2 regions of the Nosocomiicoccus ampullae genome follow, and region 2 is predicted to be linked to the other one. Evidence: a T-box and tRNA genes for the amino acid it is inferred to sense, from the RefSeq annotation. Region 2 holds a T-box; the other holds one or more tRNA genes.

Region 1 (11,111 bases), 720 kb from region 2:
GATTTTATTACTCTCTGAAAGTGGCAAATAACTTCCTGCTGTAATTATTTTATCTCCTTGGATAATCATCGCACCATCGTGAAGTGGAGTATTTGGCACGAATACGTTAATAAGTAATCCTGATGTTAAATCTGCATGCATTGGCGTACCTGTTTCAATGTAGTCTTTTAAGCCCGTTTCACGTTCAAATACAATAAGGGCACCGATTCTACGTTTAGCCATATATTTCACCGCAGTAATCATTTCTTCACGATATTTTTGTAATTCATCTTCTTTATTCACTGCTGACTTTTTAAATATTCTTCCTCTACCAAGTTGTTCGAGTGCGCGTCGTAACTCGGGTTGGAATATTACAATCACTGCTAAGAATCCCCATTGTAATACTAAGTCAAAAATTTGCGTCGTCGTCGTGAGATCCAAGAAATCACTGACTGCTCGACCGATAATTATGAAAAATATACCTTTGATAAGCTGTATCGCTTTTGTTCCTTTAATCACATTAATTAATTGATAGAATACAAACCATACAATTAATAAATCCACGATACTCGTGATTAAATGCAATGTCGTTGTTTCTTCAAACAATTTTCCTAGAAGCATTTCGATTCGTTCCTCTCTACATAATCGAACTAAAACGCTCATTTAAATCATCAATAATCTCGTTGAGCGCTTCATATCGACGTGTCGGCTCGATTGTTTCGTAAACTTGACGTGCACTTTTCACGTCTCCTTTTACGATTAAACAATACGTATATAATACTTTATCGTATATTTCGTTATGATTTTCTGTAAGTAACTCTAGTGTATCAAATTTCTTTTCATGATATAGGCTGATACTCTTCATATACCGTACTTTATTTACTTTATAGTCGAGTTGTAGTTGTCGACTTAATTTTTCAAGTTCATTAGTAAGGCGAATCACAGTGTAATACTGCGCTTTTTTAAAATATGCCTTTGTCATTAAATATAAGATTTGAATCATCTCTAACTGAAACTGATTAGTATATGAAATTTCAGTTTTTGCTCGCTCTAATACGTCTAATGCACTATCTACATCATCATCTTTTAAGTGAATATTGCTGAGTAATATCGTATAACGAATATAATAATCATTAATCGGCATTTTTAGAAGAATATTTTCAGCACGTGTTAAATAATCTTTACCTGTTTTATAGTGTGAGGTATTTATATAATACTCACTATAAATTAAATAAATTCTCGCTAGGTCAATTTTTTGAATATCTTCTTTCTCTTCAAACCGTTCTTCTATAAAATCAGAAATAACATCATACTCTTTATTTTTTACTTTATTCTCATAAAAAATTATCTCACGGCTCATATCGATGTCACTATACTGATAGTTTTGACTTTCTACCATTAGGTCATTGACGCTGACACCTAAACGTTTACTCAGTTTAACTAAAACATTATTTGAAGGCTGTACCGATCCTTTTTCAATTAAACTTAAGTACGTTCTAGATACGATGCCATCAGATAATTCTTTTTGAGTAAGTTTTTGACTATTTCTTAACTCTTTAATTCTTCTCCCTATCATTGCTGCACCTCTCACTTTACTCTTATAAATTATGAACCTTTTTATAACAAAATGCAACAAAGTTAAATGACGTTAAAAAACTAGCGACAGTTGCGCTAGTTTATCTTGTTCGTTTACCAAATAAGTATTCAGTTATCCATACTGCTGTTTCTGCTGTCTTATTCTGATCATCGAGTAATGGATTTACTTCTACTAAATCCATAGATGTTAATTTATCTTTTTTACTTAGTTCTTCCATAAACATAATCACTTCAGAAGTAAATAATCCTCCAGGTACCTTTGTCCCTGTCCCTTTTACTTCCATTGGATCGATTGAATCTACGTCAAATGATAAATGAAGCCCATCTGTATGCTCTAGATGCTTTAGCGTCCTTCTAAGCACTTCGTTTAAGCCAAGTTCTCTAACATCACTCATAGAGAATGTTAAAATATTTTTTTCTTTAATTAACTCTTTTTCACCATCGTCTAAGTCTCTTACACCTATTAAAACAATGTTTTCAGCTTTTAGTTTAGTTTGATAGCCGTTAATTGACGTTAACTTGTCATTTCCGATACCGAGTAACTGCGCTAAGATCATACCATGAATATTACCACTCGGTGAAGTTTCAGCTGTATTTAAATCACCATGCGCATCTAACCAAATGACACCTAAATCTTTATAATGTGGCGCAATACCAGATAAACTACCAAGGGCTAACGAATGATCACCACCAATTGTTAGTGGGAAATGATTGTTTTCTATAGAATTTGAAGTTAATTTAGCAAGTTTCTCAGAATAATCAAGAACTTCTTCTAAGTTCTTTAAATCATCAGTTATTGAAACATCATTTTTTTCGAAATTATGGGCATACTTACCAGATACATTTCCTTTATCTAAAACATTATGTCCATTTTTAGATAACATTCCAACAATTCCAGCCATTCTTAATGCGTCTGGTCCAAATGACACTCCTGGCTTGCCTTGACCAAAGGCAGTTGTTGCCCCAATTAGATCAATCTCTAACCCCATGTATAACACTCCTTAAAAATTATTATACATTCAGTGTATATTACTAAGATAGCGTTTACAATATGTAAATAAACCCGTTTTCATGAATAAATAATTAATAAAAACAATAAAAAAAGCACTAGCTTTTGCTAGTGCTAATAGTGAGCCGTACAGGAATCGAACCTGTGACCCTCTGATTAAAAGTCAGATGCTCTACCGACTGAGCTAACGGCTCATACTGGCCTGAAAGGATTCGAACCTTTGCATGACGGAGCCAAAATCCGTTGCCTTACCGCTTGGCTACAGGCCAATATTAATGGTGGAAGGGGGCAGATTCGAACTGCCGAACCCGAAGGAGCGGATTTACAGTCCGCCGCGTTTAGCCACTTCGCTACCCTTCCATAAAAAAATGGAGAATGGCGGGCTCGAACCACCGACCCCCTGCTTGTAAGGCAGGTGCTCTCCCAGCTGAGCTAATTCTCCGAAGATTTTATTGTATAAAAAAGTGACCCCTACGGGACTCGAACCCGTGTTACCGCCGTGAAAGGGCGGTGTCTTAACCGCTTGACCAAGGGGCCATAAAAGCTCCGCAGGTAAGATTCGAACTTACGACCGATCGGTTAACAGCCGATAGCTCTACCACTGAGCTACTGCGGAATAATATTAAAATGTAAGCCTAGCGACGTCCTACTCTAGCACGGGCAAACCGAACTACCATCGGCGCTGGAGAGCTTAACTACTGTGTTCGGCATGGGAACAGGTGTGGCCTCTCCGCTATCGTCACTAGACAATACACTCAAAACCAAATAGAAGCAATTCGTAGATACACGCTTTATCATATTGAATAAGTCATCGATGAATTAGTATTTGTCCGCTGAGTATGTCACCATACTTACACGCCAAACCTATCAACCAGATCGTCTCTCTGGCATCTGTAGGGAAATCTCATCTTGAGGGGGGCTTCATACTTAGATGCTTTCAGTATTTATCCCGTCCATACGTAGCTACCCAGCTATGCCGTTGGCACGACAACTGGTACACCAGTGGTATGTCCATCCCGGTCCTCTCGTACTAAGGACAGCGCCTCTCAAATTTCCTACGCCCACGACGGATAGGGACCGAACTGTCTCACGACGTTCTGAACCCAGCTCGCGTACCGCTTTAATGGGCGAACAGCCCAACCCTTGGAACCGACTACAGCTCCAGGATGCGATGAGCCGACATCGAGGTGCCAAACCTCCCCGTCGATGTGAACTCTTGGGGGAGATAAGCCTGTTATCCCCGGGGTAGCTTTTATCCGTTGAGCGATGGCCCTTCCATGCGGAACCACCGGATCACTAAGTCCGTCTTTCGACCCTGCTCGACTTGTTGGTCTCACAGTCAAGCTCCCTTATACCTTTACACTCTTTGAATGATTTCCAACCATTCTGAGGGAACCTTTGAGCGCCTCCGTTACACTTTAGGAGGCGACCGCCCCAGTCAAACTGTCCACCTGACACTGTCTCCGTACCGGATCACGGTACCGGGTTAGAACCGCAAGTACACCAGGGTGGTATCCCACCAGCGTCTCCACATACACTGACGTGCATGCTTCTTCGACTCCCACCTATCCTGTACAGGTGTACTCGAGATTCAATATCAAGCTACAGTAAAGCTCCACGGGGTCTTTCCGTCCTGTCGCGGGTATCCAGCATCTTCACTGGAACTATGATTTCACCGAGCCTCTCGTTGAGACAGTGCCCAAATCGTTGCGCCTTTCGTGCGGGTCAGAACTTACCTGACAAGGAATTTCGCTACCTTAGGACCGTTATAGTTACGGCCGCCGTTTACTGGGGCTTCGATTTGTACCTTCGCTTACGCTAAGTACGCCTCTTAACCTTCCAGCACCGGGCAGGCGTCAGCCCCTATACGTCACCTTTCGGTTTGGCAGAGACCTATGTTTTTGATAAACAGTCGCTTGGGCCTATTCACTGCGGCTCATTTTCATGAGCACCCCTTCTCCCGAAGTTACGGGGTCATTTTGCCGAGTTCCTTAACGAGAGTTCGCTCGCTCACCTTAGAATTCTCTTCCCAACTACCTGTGTCGGTTTGCGGTACGGGCAGTCTAACACTCGCTAGCGGGTTTTCTTGGCAGTGTGAATATCGATCTTCGGGTCATTTCCCTCCGCATCATGACTCACCTTACACTCATGCCGGATTTGCCTGGTATGACAGCTTGTCACTTGCACGCACGTCCATTTGTGCGATTCGATTCTCCTCCTGCGTCACCACTTCACTCATACGTGTTACACCGGTACAGGAATTTCTACCTGTTGTCCATCGCCTACGCTATTTGCCTCGGCTTAGGTCCCGACTTACCCAGAGCGGACGAGCCTTCCTCTGGAAACCTTAGTCATTCGGTGGACGGGATTCTCACCCGTCTTGCGCTACTCACACCGGCATTCTCACTTCTATACGCTCCACTTTCCCTCTCGGTTTGGCTTCAATGCATATAGAACGCTCTCCTACCATCCTTACGGATCCACAGTTTCGGTAATATGTTTAGCCCCGGTACATTTTCGGCGCAGCGTCACTCGACTAGTGAGCTATTACGCACTCTTTAAATGATGGCTGCTTCTAAGCCAACATCCTAGTTGTCTGTGCAACGCCACATCCTTTTCCACTTAACATATATTTGGGGACCTTAACTGGTGGTCTGGGCTGTTTCCCTTTCGACAATGGACCTTATCACCCACTGTCTGACTCCCATACATCTCATCGATGGCATTCGGAGTTTGTCTGAACTCGGTAACCCGGGATGGGCCCCTTATCCAAACAGTGCTCTACCTCCACGATGATAATATGAGGCTATACCTAAATATATTTCGGAGAGAACCAGCTATCTCCAGGTTCGATTGGAATTTCACCCCTACCCACAACTCATCCGGTCATTTTTTAACATAAGTCGGTTCGGTCCTCCATCCAGTGTTACCTGGACTTCAACCTGGTCATGGGTAGATCACCTGGTTTCGGGTCTACACACACATACTATTCGCCCATTTCAGACTCGCTTTCGCTACGGCTCCACATTCCCTGCTTAACCTTGCATGTATGCGTAACTCGCCGGTTCATTATACAAAAGGCACGCCATCACCCACTTAGGGCTCTGACTACTTGTAAGCACACGGTTTCAGGTTCTCTTTCACTCCCCTTCCGGGGTGCTTTTCACCTTTCCCTCACGGTACTGGTTCACTATCGGTCACCAAGGAGTATTTAGCCTTAGGAGATGGTCCTCCCAGATTCCGACGGAATTCCTCGTGTTCCGCCGTACTCAGGATACTTCTAGTGCACTTCAATTTGTCGTGTACGGGACTGTTACCCCCTATGGTTAATCTTTCCATATTATTCCACTAAATCGTCGTGTCACACGTTGAAGTCCTACAACCCCAGTCTATACTGGTTTGGGCTCTTCCCACTTCGCTCGCCGCTACTACGGGAATCGTGTTTACTTTCTCTTCCTCTGGGTACTAAGATGTTTCAGTTCCCCAGGTCTACCTCTCATATACTAATCAGTTCATATATGAGTGACATTATTAAATGCCGGGTTCCCCCATTCGGATATCTTCGGATCACAGCTTACTTACAGCTCCCCAAAGCATTTCGGTGTTTGTTCCGTCCTTCGTCGGCTCTTGGTGCCAAGGCATCCACCGTGCGCCCTTCACTACTTAATCGTAATGAATTTGTGAGAGAGTATCTCTACTCTATCGCGCGTGTATTTTGAACTTGTCGTTCTCGGTTTCTACGCTTGAAATCATATTTTTATATATAATCTTTGCTTCTATTTGGTTTTCAATGTACTGATGAGTGATAACACTCAAAACTGAATACAATATGTCAACTTTCCGTTCCATTATCCTTAGAAAGGAGGTGATCCAGCCGCACCTTCCGATACGGCTACCTTGTTACGACTTCACCCCAATCATCGGTCCCACCTTCGACGGCTCCCTCCAAATGGTTAGGCCACCGGCTTCAGGTGTTACCAACTTTCGTGGTGTGACGGGCGGTGTGTACAAGACCCGGGAACGTATTCACCGTGGCATTCTGATCCACGATTACTAGCGATTCCAGCTTCATGGAGTCGAGTTGCAGACTCCAATCCGAACTGAGAACAGTTTTATGGGATTCGCTTGACTTCACAGTTTCGCTGCCCTTTGTTCCTGCCCATTGTAGCACGTGTGTCGCCCAAATCATAAGGGGCATGATGATTTGACGTCATCCCCACCTTCCTCCGGTTTGTCACCGGCAGTCACTCTAGAGTGCCCAACTTAATGATGGCAACTAAAGTTAAGGGTTGCGCTCGTTGCGGGACTTAACCCAACATCTCACGACACGAGCTGACGACAACCATGCACCACCTGTCTCTCTGTCCCAAAGGGAAAATCATGTCTCCATGACGGTCAGAGGATGTCAAGATTTGGTAAGGTTCTTCGCGTTGCTTCGAATTAAACCACATGCTCCACCGCTTGTGCGGGTCCCCGTCAATTCCTTTGAGTTTCAGCCTTGCGGCCGTACTCCCCAGGCGGAGTGCTTAATGCGTTTGCTGCAGCACTAAGGGGCGGAAACCCCCTAACACTTAGCACTCATCGTTTACGGCGTGGACTACCAGGGTATCTAATCCTGTTTGATCCCCACGCTTTCGCACATCAGCGTCAGTTGCAGACCAGAGAGCCGCCTTCGCCACTGGTGTTCCTCCATATCTCTGCGCATTTCACCGCTACACATGGAATTCCACTCTCCTCTCCTGCACTCAAGCGAAACAGTTTCCAATGACCTTCCCCGGTTGAGCCGGGGGCTTTCACATCAGACTAATCTCGCCGCCTACGCGCGCTTTACGCCCAATAATTCCGGATAACGCTTGCCACCTACGTATTACCGCGGCTGCTGGCACGTAGTTAGCCGTGGCTTTCTGGTTAAGTACCGTCACACAGTAAGCAGTTACTCTTACTGTCGTTCTTCCTTAACAACAGTGCTTTACGATCCGAAGACCTTCTTCGCACACGCGGCGTTGCTCCGTCAGGCTTTCGCCCATTGCGGAAGATTCCCTACTGCTGCCTCCCGTAGGAGTCTGGACCGTGTCTCAGTTCCAGTGTGGCCGATCACCCTCTCAGGTCGGCTACGCATCGTCGCCTTGGTAAGCCGTTACCTTACCAACCAGCTAATGCGCCGCAGGCCCATCCTTAAGTGATAGAAATCCACCTTTCAACTTCTATACCGTTGTATAAAAGTATTATCCGGTATTAGCCACGGTTTCCCGCGGTTATCCCAGTCTTAAGGGTAGGTTGCCCACGTGTTACTCACCCGTCCGCCGCTCGATGATTACGGTGTCCCGAAGGACGGTGCAATCAGTCGCGCTCGACTTGCATGTATTAGGCACGCCGCCAGCGTTCATCCTGAGCCAGGATCAAACTCTCCATAATTAAGAGTTCTCTAGCTCTTTTATCGCGTTTTATACTAGTCGCTCTAGTTGTGTTACTTCTTCATTTAAAAGTAACCTATTTATCGGAATTAACGTTGACATATTGTCATTCAGTTTTCAATGTTCTGTTGCCCTTCCTCTGAAGCGCATTTTCTACTATAGCACGTTGCGGAAATTAATGCAAGTTTTATTTGAAACTTTTTAATTTCTTTTTTCGTGTGAGTGTTGTCGCTTGATTTCGACGACTTTTATATAATAGCAAGGTCCTTAAAAATGGTCAAGCCTTTTATATATTTTTTTATAATTATTTTAAATCCTCGACAATATATGAAAGGTGAAGTAGTTATCTACTTCACCTTATACGTTATTTTCTCTTCGTAACACCACGTGCAATTTTATCTTCTTTAGATGCTTCGATATATTTAGGTAATCTGAGTAATTGATACGCATTTAATACGAGTACTGTGAAAATTGAACGGTAAATCCATGTTGTATCTTCGACGGAAATGAATGGTAGTAATGTTAAAGATGTCATAAATATCATAAAAAATAATGATGGGACAAATACATTTTTGTTTGTCACTTGTTTATTTTTAAAGTACGCAATGACAAATCCAACGATTACTACTATTATAGGAATCCATATAAATTCAAATGTCGAGCCGTGATCGCGACCGACTTTGAAAAATCGTAAATAAAATAAATCGAATATCGCATACATTATAAGTAGTATTTGAACATACGGCCAAAAACTTCTAAATATTCCAAGGCCAAGTGGGTTTATAAATAGATATATATAAAAGACCACTTGTGCTACAGTCGCAATAATCAAGCCATAACCGATAATCCATACGAGTCCTACAAAGAACTCTGCAAAGTGACCTCTAAATAATTGACTCGTTACGTTTTCATATTCTGTAAACAAACTTACAATTGTTGCGACTACAACACCAATTAATAATGTCGTAAAGTAAAACCTTACTACGAATTTCGAACTCATTCTTCTTCCTCAATAATTCTTTTTGCGATTTCTTCGTAATGATCGCTAATTTCACCTTCAAGATATACTGACGGTGCAAAATCATCTTCATCAAAATCTGGTTGTCCAAGTGGGATTTGACCAAGTAGCGGGACATTTAATTCGTCTGCAAGTTTTTGTCCGCCACCTTTACCAAAGATATATTCTTTGTTACCTGTCTCTTTACTTTCAAAGTAAGACATGTTTTCAACGACACCGAGCACCTCGTGATCTGTTTGTTTCGCCATTGCACCTGCGCGTGCTGCAACAAACGCTGCTGTTGGATGTGGCGTTGTAACAATAATCTCTTTACTTTCTGGTAACATTTGGTGTACATCTAACGCAACATCCCCTGTACCAGGTGGTAAGTCAAGGATTAAGTAATCTAAGTCACCCCACACGACTTCTTTAAAGAAGCTTGTTAACATTTTACCAAGCATTGGACCTCTCCAAATTACAGGTGTGTTTTCTTCAACGAAGAAGCCCATTGAAATTACTTGTACGCCGAATCTTTCGACTGGAATGATTTTTTTATCTTTAACTTCTGGTTGTGTTCGAATACCCATCATATCTGGAACACTGAATCCGTAAATGTCTGCGTCGATAATCCCTACTTTTTTACCGAGTTTTTGTAATTTTACTGCTAGGTTAACCGTAACAGTTGATTTACCAACGCCACCTTTACCAGATGCAACAGAAATGAATTTTGTTTTCTCCATATCAAATTGATTTTCATATTCATTACCCATTGTTGCTTTATGTTTATTGATTTCTTCTTCTGGTAATTCATCAAAACGAAGCCCCACACTTTTAGCGCCTGCTTCTTTTAATTTATTTACAATTTTAATTTGTAAGTCTAGTTGCTCTTGTCCACCTAGACGTCCAATTAAAATTTTTAAACTGACATGATCTTTATCTTCGATAATTTTTAATGACTCAATGCCATTCGTTTCAGAAATTGGCACGTTAAGAATTGGATCTTTCACGTTTTCTACAATTTGACGCGCCTCTGATTCTGTTATCATTTAATGATCCCCTCTCGATATTTTGTTCATTTTAATTTCATACTATCATAATAATACATACTAATATGTAGATAAAATCCGAACTAAGTCGGATTTTAATTTAAATCATATAAAATACAATTCCAACATACTGCGCAACACTTGCTGCAATAATGAAGAAATGCCAAATCATATGGAAGTATTTTCTATCTTTTTGTGCATAAAACCATGCACCGATTGTATATAGCACTCCCCCAAGTGAGAGCATAATTATAAACATAATATTTGTATCAAATAAAAGCGTCGGTAGAAAGGGTAAAATCATCCATCCCATGACGAGGTAAAACGCGAGACTAATTTTAGGGCTAACTCTTGGACTTAACGTTTTATACAATACTCCTAAAACCGCTGCGCTCCACTGAAGGATTAAAATCGTATACCCCCAAAAGCCACCGATAACACTAATTGCAACCGGTGTATAAGTTCCTGCAATTGCAATGTAAATACAACTGTGGTCAATGAGACGCATGACATATTTATGGTGCGTTCCAGGTGCCATAATATGGTAAATCGTCGATGATAGAAACATCGTAATTATTGAAATAACGAAAATACTACCACCAATTGCATGAAGTGCTCCACCATCCACATACATATATACTGCAGTAAATGGTAGTAAAAAGATAAACAGCAACATCGCAACTCCGTGACTCACACTGTTTCCAACTTCTTCACCAAAAGATAGGGGCACAATATTCTTTAGAGTTCTTTCTGGTCTAATCACTTTTTCTGTCATTTATATCAGATTAAAACTTTCAAGATCACGACGCGCAGCTTCTACACTATCTTGACCTTCTCGATTTTTAAGTGGAGAGAACTCTCCGGCACGATCCACCTGAAGCGTATTATGTTTTTCAGCAATATGAAACACATCAAAATAAAACTTCTCAAATTTTAACGCTTCTTCTTTTACGAGGTTTAAATCTCCATCTAGAAACTCTAAGTTTTTAAGCGCCAAGTGATATGGCATTTTTGTGTGCGCTGCACGCTCTAAAAAGTCGACGCTAAATACGTGAATTCCGATATTAGCG
Region 2 (11,111 bases):
CACTTGCGATGACAGCTGGATTACACACGCTAAAACAACTTACTGAAGATAGCTATACTCACTTCAATAAACTCGGCGATATGATTGAAGAAGGGCTAACTAAAGTGTTTAAAGAGTTTAACGTACCGTTTACAGTAAACCGTGCGGGATCTATGATTGGTTTCTTCTTAACTGATGGACCAGTAGAAAACTTTGATGATGCAAATAGTGCTAATTTAGATTTATTTGCACAACTATATCCTGAATTAATTAAAGAAGGCGTGTACTTACCACCTTCACAATTTGAAGGAATGTTTATTTCAACGAAGCATACTGAAGAAGATATTAAATTTACTATTGAAGCATTTAGAAACGCGTTATCACGTATTGTTAAATAAGTATTGATTTAACTATAGAAAATGTGCATAATTTAATATATAAACAAGTTAAAGAGAGTAGGGTAGCTATGCCAATTCAAAAGAACAATAAGAGACAACCTGCTGCAGAGAGAGTTATTTATTGGTTAATGCCACTAGTAGCATTTCTTTTACTATTACCAGTACTTATTTATCATTTATAATCTTCTATACCTCGGGAGTTTCTCGAGGTATTTTTATATACTCGGAGTGATTATTTGAGAATTGTAAAACTCTTTTCTCTCATTATTTTTATTATATTAGTTGCGAATATCCTTCAACTGATTGACTTACCGCTGAGCTACTTATTTGGTTCAATGATTGGAACGTTAATATTTATTAGAGTCATTGATAATGATATATGGTTCCCAAAAATTTTAAGTAACTCGGGTGTTTTTATAATGGGAATTCAAATCGGAACGTCTTTAACGTTGCCAGCAATTATTAAAATGACCGAAGACTGGTATAACATTGTCATAATTACGTTATTTACAATTGGCCTTGCACTGTTATTGTCAATCCCATTTCGTAAACTAACAAATACAACTGTAGAAACCGCTGTTTTTGCGAGCGTTCCAGGTGCTTTAAGTCAAATGATATTAATGGCAGAAGAAAATAAAAACGCAAATCTTCTACTTGTCTCGCTCACTCAGACATCTAGAATTATTTTTATTGTTACACTTGTACCAATTATTACGCATTTCTTTCCTGAAGATAGTGTCGGTAATCTACCAGATGTTTTAAATATTTCTGAAATTAAAAATCCGTATATAATACTCGTTCCTGTTACGGGGTATATACTTTACATGCTATTAAGAAAGATAAAATTCCCAGCTGCATTATTACTTGGGCCAATATTTGTGACAATTGTCTGGAATCTAACTACAGAGATTACATTTACTTTAGACAATTTTTTAATTGCATTTGCACAGATTCTATTCGGTATTAGAATTGGGCTACAAATTACGACACTTATGAAAGAATTATCATTAAAAGATATTTTAGCGATTATTATTCAAAATGTCGGCTTGATTTTAGGTACTTTTGTTATCGTTTCAGTGTATATTATTTTTACATCTCATGAATTTACAAGTCTTTTCTTATCAGCAGCTCCTGGTGGCCTTGCGCAAATTATTATAATCGCAATGGAAAGTGGCGGGGATATCGCGATGATTTCGAGTTATCATATATTTAGAATATTTTTTATAATATTAGTCGTCGTTCCTATAGTTGCGAAGTTTCTTACGGATCGTGAGCTTAAGAAAAGTTGACTTACATTCAAGAATGCAATAAAATTAACATAGTTAAATATAGATAATAGAAGTAGTAGCATTATATAAGTCTTTAGAGAGTATGCGTCTGGTGAAAGCATATGGCAGCGTAATGTGAAGTAGTCTATGGATAATTTGTCTCGAAATAATAGTAAAGATAAACGTTTAATGAGCGTTAATCATAGTTAAGTGTGGCATAATTATGCCAAAATTAGGTGGTACCACGGTTATCCCGTCCTATTATTTAGGATGGGATTTTTTGTTTTATTTTATTAATTAGAAAGAGAGTGAAATACTTATGGATATGCCAACAAAGTATAATCCAACAGAAGTTGAAAAAGGTAAATATGAAAAATGGGTAGAAGCTGGTTATTTTGAATCAGATGTGACATCTGATAAACCGCCTTATACGATTGTTATTCCACCACCAAACGTGACAGGGAAACTTCATTTAGGTCACGCTTGGGATACGACGTTACAAGACATTATTACACGTCAAAAACGTATGCAAGGCTTTGATACATTATATTTACCTGGTATGGACCATGCAGGTATCGCGACACAAGCACGTGTTGTTCAACGTCTCAAAGAAGAAGGAATTGATATCCACGATTTAACACGTGAAGAATTTTTATCTCACGCGTGGAATTGGAAAGAAGAATATGCTGGTCATATCCGAGATCAATGGAAAAAATTAGGTCTTGGTCTAGACTATACAAAGGAAAGATTCACGTTAGATGAAGGTCTTTCTAAAGCAGTACGTAAAACCTTTGTAAGTATGTATAACAAAGGACTTATCTACCGCGGAGAATACATTATTAACTGGGATCCTGAAACACGTACAGCATTAAGTGATATTGAGGTTGTTCATAAAGAAATTGAAGGTAAGTTTTACCATGTAAAATATCCATATGCTGATGGCAGTGGCTATTTAGAAATCGCAACGACACGACCAGAAACAATGCTTGGTGATACTGCGGTTGTCGTTCATCCAGATGATGAAAGATATCAAGACATTATAGGTAAAACAGTAATTTTACCACTGATGGATCGTGAAATTCCTGTGATTACAGATGATTACGTCGATATGGAATTTGGAACTGGTGCAATGAAAGTAACACCTGCGCATGACCCGAATGACTTTGATCTCGGTAATCGTCACAATCTAGAACGTATTAATGTTATGAATGAAGATGGTACAATCAATGAACTCGGTGGTAAATTCGTCGGAATGGACCGCTTTGAAGCACGACAAGCAATTGTCGAAGAATTAGAAAAAACAGATCAGCTAATTAAAGTTGAATCTCATATGCATAGTGTTGGACACTCAGAACGTAGTAACGCAATTGTAGAGCCGTATTTATCAACACAGTGGTTTGTTAAAATGGCACCACTTAGAGATGAAACACTCGAAAACCAAGAAACAGATAATAGAGTTAACTTTGTACCAAACCGTTTTGAAGGTACATTTAACCGTTGGATGGAAAATGTTCATGACTGGGTAATTTCAAGACAATTATGGTGGGGACACCAAATTCCGGCATGGTATCATAATGAAACTGGTGAAATGTACGTCGGTGAAGAAGCACCAGCAGATATTGAAAACTGGACGCAAGATAAAGACGTTTTAGATACATGGTTCTCAAGTGCATTATGGCCATTTTCTACGTTAGGCTGGCCAGAAGAAACAGATTTACTTAAAAAATATTATCCAACAAACGTACTCGTCACTGGATATGACATTATATTCTTCTGGGTATCACGTATGATTTTCTCTGGACTTGAACAAACAGATACTCGTCCGTTTAATGATGTATTATTACATGGACTTGTTCGTGACGAACAAAATCGTAAAATGTCTAAATCTCTAGGTAATGGTGTAGACCCAATGGATGTTATTGATAAGTACGGTGCAGACGCGCTTAGATTCTTCTTATCTACAGGATCAACACCAGGTCAAGATTTACGTTATAGTGATGAAAAAGTAGAGTCAATATGGAACTTTATTAACAAAATTTGGAACGCATCAAGATTTGCGCTAATGAATATCGGTTCAGATTTTAAACACTCAGACATTAACTTAGATGGTAAAAAAACACTTGCAGACGAGTGGATTTTAACACGCTTAAATGACACAATTCGTGAAGTCACACGTCTATTTGAAAAATATGAATTCGGTGAAGTTGGACGTATTTTATATCACTTCATTTGGGATGACTTCTGTGATTGGTACATTGAAATGTCTAAAATCTCAATGAACGAAGGTACTGAAGAAGAAAAACAAATGACGCGCTCAGTACTACTTTACACACTCGATAAAATCTTAAAAATGCTACATCCATTTATGCCGTTTGTCACTGAAGAGATTTACCAAGCAATTGATAGTAATCAATCAATTGTTGTTAGTGAGTGGCCAACAGTTGATGAGTCATTATCGAATGAAGAAAGTAACAATACGATGAGTTTACTTGTAGACATTATCAAATCAGTGCGTCAAACGAGAAATGAAGTGAATACACCACTTTCTAAACCAATCGATATTAAAATTGAAATTAAAGATAGTACAAGTCGACAATTAATCGAAGAAAACACACACTACATTACTCGATTTACTAATCCTGAAACTCTTGAAATTGGAGAAAAAATTAATATTGAAGACGACGCGAAAACTCAAGTCGTTAAAGGTGCGACAGTTGTACTTCCACTCGAAGGGTTAATCGATTTAGATGAAGAAATCGAACGTTTAGAAAAAGAACTTGAGCGTCTAGACGGCGAATTAAAACGTGTTAAAGGTAAGTTAAGCAATGAAAAATTCGTTCAAAATGCACCAGAAAAAATTGTAAATCAAGAAAAAGAAAAACAAGCTTCATATTTAGAACAATATGAAGATGTGAATTCGAGACTGAACGAGTTAAGAGGTAAGTAATATGAATTATGATGAAACATTAGACTGGATTCATAATAGAGGTAAATTCGGCATCAAACCAGGCGTAAAACGCATGGTTTGGATGCTCGAAAAACTCGGTAATCCAGAAAAGAAAATTACAGGTGTTCATATTGTAGGAACAAATGGTAAAGGTTCTGTCGTATCGTACATGAGAGGGGCATTAAATGATAATGACTACTCAGTCGGTACATTTACGTCGCCATATATTGAAGTATTTAACGAAAGAATTTCAATTAACGGCACACCAATTTCTAACGATGCACTTAGTGAAGTCGCGAGTATCGTTCGTCCTGTAAGTGAACAACTGACTGAAGAGACAGATCTCGGTCCAGCGACTGAATTTGAAATTATCACGACGATGATGTTTGTCTATTTCGGTGATATTCATCCTGTCGATATCGTTTTAGTTGAAGCAGGACTCGGCGCAACGCATGACTCGACAAATGTATTTAATCCTGTAATGACAGTTCTAACAAGTATCGGTAAGGATCACACTGATATTTTAGGTGAAACTTTAGTTGAAATTACTAAAGACAAATCAGGTGTAATTAAAGAAAACGTACCGCTTGTTTTTAGTATAGAAGATACAGAGTCTAAACATATCATCTATAAAGTGTTAGATGAAAAGCATGCCAAAGGTATCGAGCTTGGGCGAGATATCGTCTTACTCAGTAACAATCATGAATTCTCGTTTAAATATAAAGACTATGATTTTAATGATATACAATTAAAAATGCTCGGATATCATCAACAACAAAACGCAAGTTTAGCACTCACAGCACTACTTGAAATGCATGACTTAAAAATTGTTAATTTAGATATGAATAAAGTTGTGCATGGTGTTGAGTCTGTAACATGGCCGGGAAGAATTGAAATTCTCCAAGAAAATCCAACGATTATTATTGATGGCGCACACAATAAAGAAGCAGTTGATGTCTTGATTAAGACAATGAAAGAAAACTATTCGGATCGTAAAATTACTGTATTATTCTCAGTAGTAGAAGGAAAGCCGATTCAATATATGGTCGATGAATTAGAGTCTATCGCGGATAAATTTGTCGTTACAGAATTTGATTTTTACAGAAAGATGCCAATTGATAAGATTTTAGAATCAGTCAATCATGAAAATGTAAAACAAGTAGATGATTATATAAAATTTGTCGATGAATTTGACGGAGATGTATTACTTTGTACAGGTAGCTTGTATTTCATCAGTTATATTAAACAACATTTTTCTAATAAATAAAAAAATCCCAAATTAGATTTTCTAATTTGGGATTACTTTTTTACTCTTCTTCACGTATATATTTTTGTTCTTCTTTAGCGTCTTGTAGTTTTAACTCATCTAAAATTTCACGTAATAATAGTACTTCTTCAGCAACTTCAGGCTCTTCTTCTTTTTCTTCAAACGCACCAAACGTGACTTTGTTTACAATTTTAACAAACATAAATACTGCAAAACCGATAATTAAGAAGTCGATAATTGACTGAATGAATACTCCGTATGTCACACCGTTCCACTGCCAAGAAGACGCGAAATCTGTGTCACCAAATAATAGTGCAATTAATGGCATAATGATATTACCGACTAATGAGTCAACGATTTTACCAAATGCAGCCCCAATAACAACGGCAACTGCAAGATCTAATACGTTTCCACGCATCATAAATTCTTTAAATTCTTTAATCATATTTTCACCTCATAATAATATCTTTCTATTGTACACAAAAAAGACTTTAATGGCTATATAATTTTAATTATAAAGTAAAAATTATCATTATATAATTTTTTAATAACTAAAACTTATAGATAAACATAGATAGTTTGTATAAATAAATCATACATACAAGTTTAAAAAAATACTGAAAACAGTTACAATAAAATTAACGAACACATTCCGGGGGGAAATATAATGGCAAAAAATTTACAAGAAAATGCTAAACGTACATTGAATGTAAATGGTGAAGAAAAAACATACTATTCACTTAGATCTTTAACAGATGCTGGATATAGTGATGTTGAAAAATTACCATATTCAATTCGTGTACTGTTAGAATCAGTTTTACGTCAATATGACGGACATTCAATTCAAGAAAAACATATCGAATCACTTGCGAACTGGGACAAAGGTGATTTAGCAGGAAAAGAAGTTCCTTTTAAACCTTCACGAGTGATTTTACAAGACTTCACAGGAGTGCCTGCAGTTGTAGACTTAGCGTCACTTCGTAAAGCAATGAATGACAAAGATGGGGATATTCAGAAAATTAACCCAGAAGTACCAGTTGACTTAGTCATTGACCACTCAGTACAAGTTGACTCATACGGTACACATAACGCACTTCTTAAAAACATGGAACTAGAATTTGAAAGAAACAAAGAACGTTATGAATTTTTACGCTGGGCAGCTGAAGCGTTTGATAACTATCAAGCAGTACCTCCAGCAACAGGTATTGTTCACCAAGTGAACTTAGAATATTTAGCAAATGTTGTTCATGACCGTGAAAATGTTATCTTCCCAGACTCACTGGTTGGTACGGATTCACATACAACTATGATCAACGGGTTAGGCGTTCTTGGTTGGGGTGTTGGTGGTATCGAAGCTGAAGCCGGAATGCTCGGACAACCAAGTTATTTCCCATTACCAGAAGTTATTGGTGTTAAATTAACAAATCAATTACCTGAAGGTGCAACAGCAACAGACCTAGCACTACGTATTACTCAAATGTTACGTGAACACGGAGTCGTTGGTAAATTCGTTGAGTATTTCGGTGAAGGGGTATCTAACTTACCACTTGCTGACCGTGCAACAATCTCAAACATGGCGCCAGAGTACGGTGCAACAAACGCATTATTCCCTGTTGACGAAGAAACATTAAGTTACTTAAAACTTACAGGTCGTTCTGAAGAACATATCGACCTCGTTGAAAAGTACTTAAAAGAAAACGACCTATTCTTTAACGCAGAAAAAGAACCAGTATACTCAGAAGTACTTGAGTTAGATTTATCTACAGTAGAGCCTTCATTATCTGGTCCAAAACGTCCACAAGATTTAATCTTACTTTCAAATATGAAAGACGAATTTGAGGCTTCTGTAACAAGAGAAAATGGCAACCATGGTCATGGTTATTCTAAAGAAATTTTCGATCAAGAAGTTGAAGTTGAATATAACGATGGTGGAAAAGAGACACTTAAAACAGGTGACTTAGTCATTGCCGCAATTACATCATGTACAAACACATCTAACCCATACGTTATGTTAGGTGCCGGATTAGTTGCGAAAAAAGCAGTTGAAAAAGGGTTAACAGTACCTAAGCACGTGAAAACATCACTTGCACCAGGTTCTAAAGTAGTTACTGGGTACCTCGAAAACTCAGGGCTTCAAGAGTACTTAGATCAACTTGGATTTAACTTAGTCGGTTATGGTTGTACGACATGTATCGGTAACTCAGGTCCATTACGTGATGAGATTACAGAGGCGATTAGTGACAACGATATGCTCGTTTCATCAGTATTATCGGGTAACCGTAACTTCGAAGGGCGTATTCACCCATTAGTTAAAGCAAACTACTTAGCATCACCACAGCTTGTAGTTGCATATGCACTAGCTGGTACTGTTGATATCGATCTTTACAAAGATCCAATCGGACAAGATAAAGAGGGTAACGACGTCTTCATGAAAGATATTTGGCCATCTATCCAAGAAGTTAGAGATGCTGTACATGAAACAGTAACACCTGAATTATTCAAAAAAGAATATGAAACAGTGTTCACTTCTAACGAAACTTGGAATAATATCAACGTTACAGATGCACCATTATACGACTTTAATGAAGATTCAACGTATATTCAAAATCCAACGTTCTTTAATGACCTACCAGCAGAAGTGGACTCAGTAAAACCTTTAAACGACTTAAAAGTGCTTGCGAAATTCGGTGATTCAGTAACAACTGACCACATTTCTCCAGCAGGAGCAATCGGTAAAGATACACCTGCAGGTAAATGGTTAATCGAGCAAGGTGTTTCACCACGTGACTTTAACTCATATGGTTCTAGACGTGGTAACCATGAAGTAATGGTTCGAGGTACGTTTGCGAACATTCGTATTCGTAACCAAATCGCACCAGGTACTGAAGGTGGATATACAACATATTGGCCAACTGGTGAAGTAATGAGTATTTACGACGCTGCAATGAAGTACAAAGAAGACGATACAGGATTAGTAGTACTTGCTGGTGACGATTACGGAATGGGATCAAGTCGTGACTGGGCAGCTAAAGGAACAAACTTACTTGGAGTTAAAGCAGTACTTGCTGCATCTTACGAAAGAATTCACCGTTCAAACTTAGTGATGATGGGTGTATTACCGCTTCAATTCGTTGAAGGTAAAAACTCAGATGACTATGGTTTAGAAGGTAACGAAACGTTTAACATTCCTGTCGATGAAAATGTTAAACCAGGTGATATCATTACAATCACTGCTACAAAAGAAGATGGTAGTACTGTAGATATCGATGTGAAAGCAAGATTCGACTCTGAAGTAGAAGTTGATTACTATCGTAATGGTGGTATTCTACAAATGGTATTAAGAAAAAAACTTGCTGAATAATATAAAAGCCAAGACAAATGTCTTGGCTTTTTAATTTGAGCTTAAATTATTTTTAAAATAATTTAACTTTTGGCTCCGTTTTATTCATAATTCTTTTTATATTTGGTAAATGTTTATAGATGATAATAATTAATAATAGTAATGATACGAGCTTTAATGTTAAGTCATCTGTAAATAATGACAATATGAATAAAGTTGTGACACCGACGATACTTCCAAGAGACACGTACTTAGATATGTATAATGTAATTAAAAATGCAGTCAGTAAGATTAAAAATATTAATGGTTGAACTGCGAGTATAACTCCAGCACCTGTAGCAACAGCTTTACCACCTTTAAATTTTAAAAAGATAGAATAGACATGTCCAAGTGCTGCACATAGTCCAAATAAAATCAGTGGTAACTCTGTATTTGCTAACATTGCAATATAAACGGGTATCATACCTTTTAAAAAGTCTAAAATGAGTACGATAATACCAGCTTTTTTCCCTAAAATTCTAAACGTGTTTGTCGTGCCAATATTTCCACTACCATGATTTCTTATATCTATATCAAAAAATATCTTACCGATAATTAAAGCAAATGGAATAGATCCAATTAAATATGAAAGAATTAATAAAGCTATTGTTGAAAACTCCATATTTCACCCTCATTTTATTACTAGGTAATAATATATTAACATAAATTAATAAAATATTTTATTAATTTATGAAGTGTCAATAATATAATTATGTTAACTTTTATATATATGGTTTGCAAAATCATTTAAGTGCTATAAAATATAAGAAGAGATTTTTAATTCGAACGTATGTTTGTAGGAGGAACACTTTTGGCAAATTCAAATTATACGGATGATTCCATCCAAATTTTAGAAGGTCTAGATGCGGTTCGTAAACGTCCGGGTATGTATATCGGTTCAACGGACGCTAGAGGTTTGCATCATTTAGTATATGAGATTACAGATAACGCTGTTGATGAGATTATTAACGGCTTTGGTGACAAAATAGATATTACAATTCATAAAGACGATAGTATTACAATTACGGATAATGGACGTGGGTTACCGACAGGTAAACATAGTAGTGGTAAATCGACACCTGAAGTTATTTTTACAGTACTTCACGCTGGAGGTAAATTTGGTTCTGGTGGATATAAGACGTCAGGAGGACTTCACGGTGTTGGTGCATCTGTAGTAAATGCATTGTCTGAGTGGTTAGAACTAGAAATCTTTAGAGACGGTAAAAAATACTTTATGTCGTTTAAAAATGGTGGTCATGTAAACGAACCACTTAAAAAAATAGGCAATACAAACCGTACAGGTACGTCAGTAACATTTAAACCAGACCAAGAAGTGTTTAAGGCTGGTGTTCAGTTTAACTTTGAGACAATTGTTGAACGTATGAGAGAATCTGCATTTTTAGAAAAGAACTTAAAAGTATCTATTAAAGATGAAAAAACTGACCGTACTGAAGAATTTCATTATGAAGAAGGCTTAATTTCTTTTATCAATTTCTTACATGAAGGTAAAGAGAGTTTCGGTACCCCAGTTGCATTTAGTGGTAGCTATAACGGTATGCAAGCAGATGTTGCGTTCCAATACAACGATCAATATACGGAAACTGTCATGAGTTTTGTTAATAACGTCCGTACTAAAGACGGAGGAACACATGAGGTTGGTTTTAAATCAGCATTTACACGTATTTTTAATGAGTTTGCGCGTAAAATTGGCGAGTTAAAAGAAAAAGATAAAAATCTAGAAGGTAACGATATTCGCGAAGGTTTAACTGCGGTTATATCAGTTAAGATTCCTGAAGAACTGCTTCAGTTTGAAGGACAAACGAAAGGTAAACTCGGAACGCCTGAAGCGAGACAGTTAATGGATTACGTGCTA

What was found. A T-box is a leader RNA that pairs with one kind of tRNA and senses whether it is charged. The one in region 2 lies ahead of KPF49_RS04610 (valine--tRNA ligase), so its partner is inferred to be a tRNA-Val.
Region 1: it encodes a tRNA-Val, which carries the amino acid that the T-box ahead of KPF49_RS04610 (valine--tRNA ligase) is inferred to sense. The anticodon was not compared.

What each region holds. Positions count from the first base shown of each region.
Region 1 is NZ_CP079110.1:167,837-178,947, reverse strand. Features, by position in the region: gene cdaA (diadenylate cyclase CdaA) at 1-600, opposite strand, end outside; gene KPF49_RS00930 (helix-turn-helix domain-containing protein) at 617-1,555, opposite strand; gene rocF (arginase) at 1,656-2,564, opposite strand; tRNA gene KPF49_RS00920 (tRNA-Lys) at 2,706-2,778, opposite strand; tRNA gene KPF49_RS00915 (tRNA-Gln) at 2,782-2,853, opposite strand; tRNA gene KPF49_RS00910 (tRNA-Tyr) at 2,861-2,944, opposite strand; tRNA gene KPF49_RS00905 (tRNA-Val) at 2,954-3,026, opposite strand; tRNA gene KPF49_RS00900 (tRNA-Glu) at 3,050-3,121, opposite strand; tRNA gene KPF49_RS00895 (tRNA-Asn) at 3,129-3,200, opposite strand; rRNA gene rrf (5S ribosomal RNA) at 3,218-3,331, opposite strand; rRNA gene KPF49_RS00885 (23S ribosomal RNA) at 3,384-6,253, opposite strand; rRNA gene KPF49_RS00880 (16S ribosomal RNA) at 6,443-7,999, opposite strand; gene KPF49_RS00875 (KinB-signaling pathway activation protein) at 8,363-8,998, opposite strand; gene KPF49_RS00870 (Mrp/NBP35 family ATP-binding protein) at 8,995-10,041, opposite strand; gene trhA (PAQR family membrane homeostasis protein TrhA) at 10,142-10,816, opposite strand; gene KPF49_RS00860 (UTP--glucose-1-phosphate uridylyltransferase) at 10,817-11,111, opposite strand, start outside.
Region 2 is NZ_CP079110.1:892,380-903,490, reverse strand. Features, by position in the region: gene hemL (glutamate-1-semialdehyde 2,1-aminomutase) at 1-377, shown strand, start outside; gene KPF49_RS04615 (AbrB family transcriptional regulator) at 614-1,666, shown strand; T-box leader at 1,700-1,909, shown strand; gene KPF49_RS04610 (valine--tRNA ligase) at 1,965-4,592, shown strand; gene KPF49_RS04605 (bifunctional folylpolyglutamate synthase/dihydrofolate synthase) at 4,594-5,859, shown strand; gene mscL (large conductance mechanosensitive channel protein MscL) at 5,900-6,304, opposite strand; gene acnA (aconitate hydratase AcnA) at 6,527-9,220, shown strand; gene plsY (glycerol-3-phosphate 1-O-acyltransferase PlsY) at 9,273-9,860, opposite strand; gene parE (DNA topoisomerase IV subunit B) at 10,029-11,111, shown strand, end outside.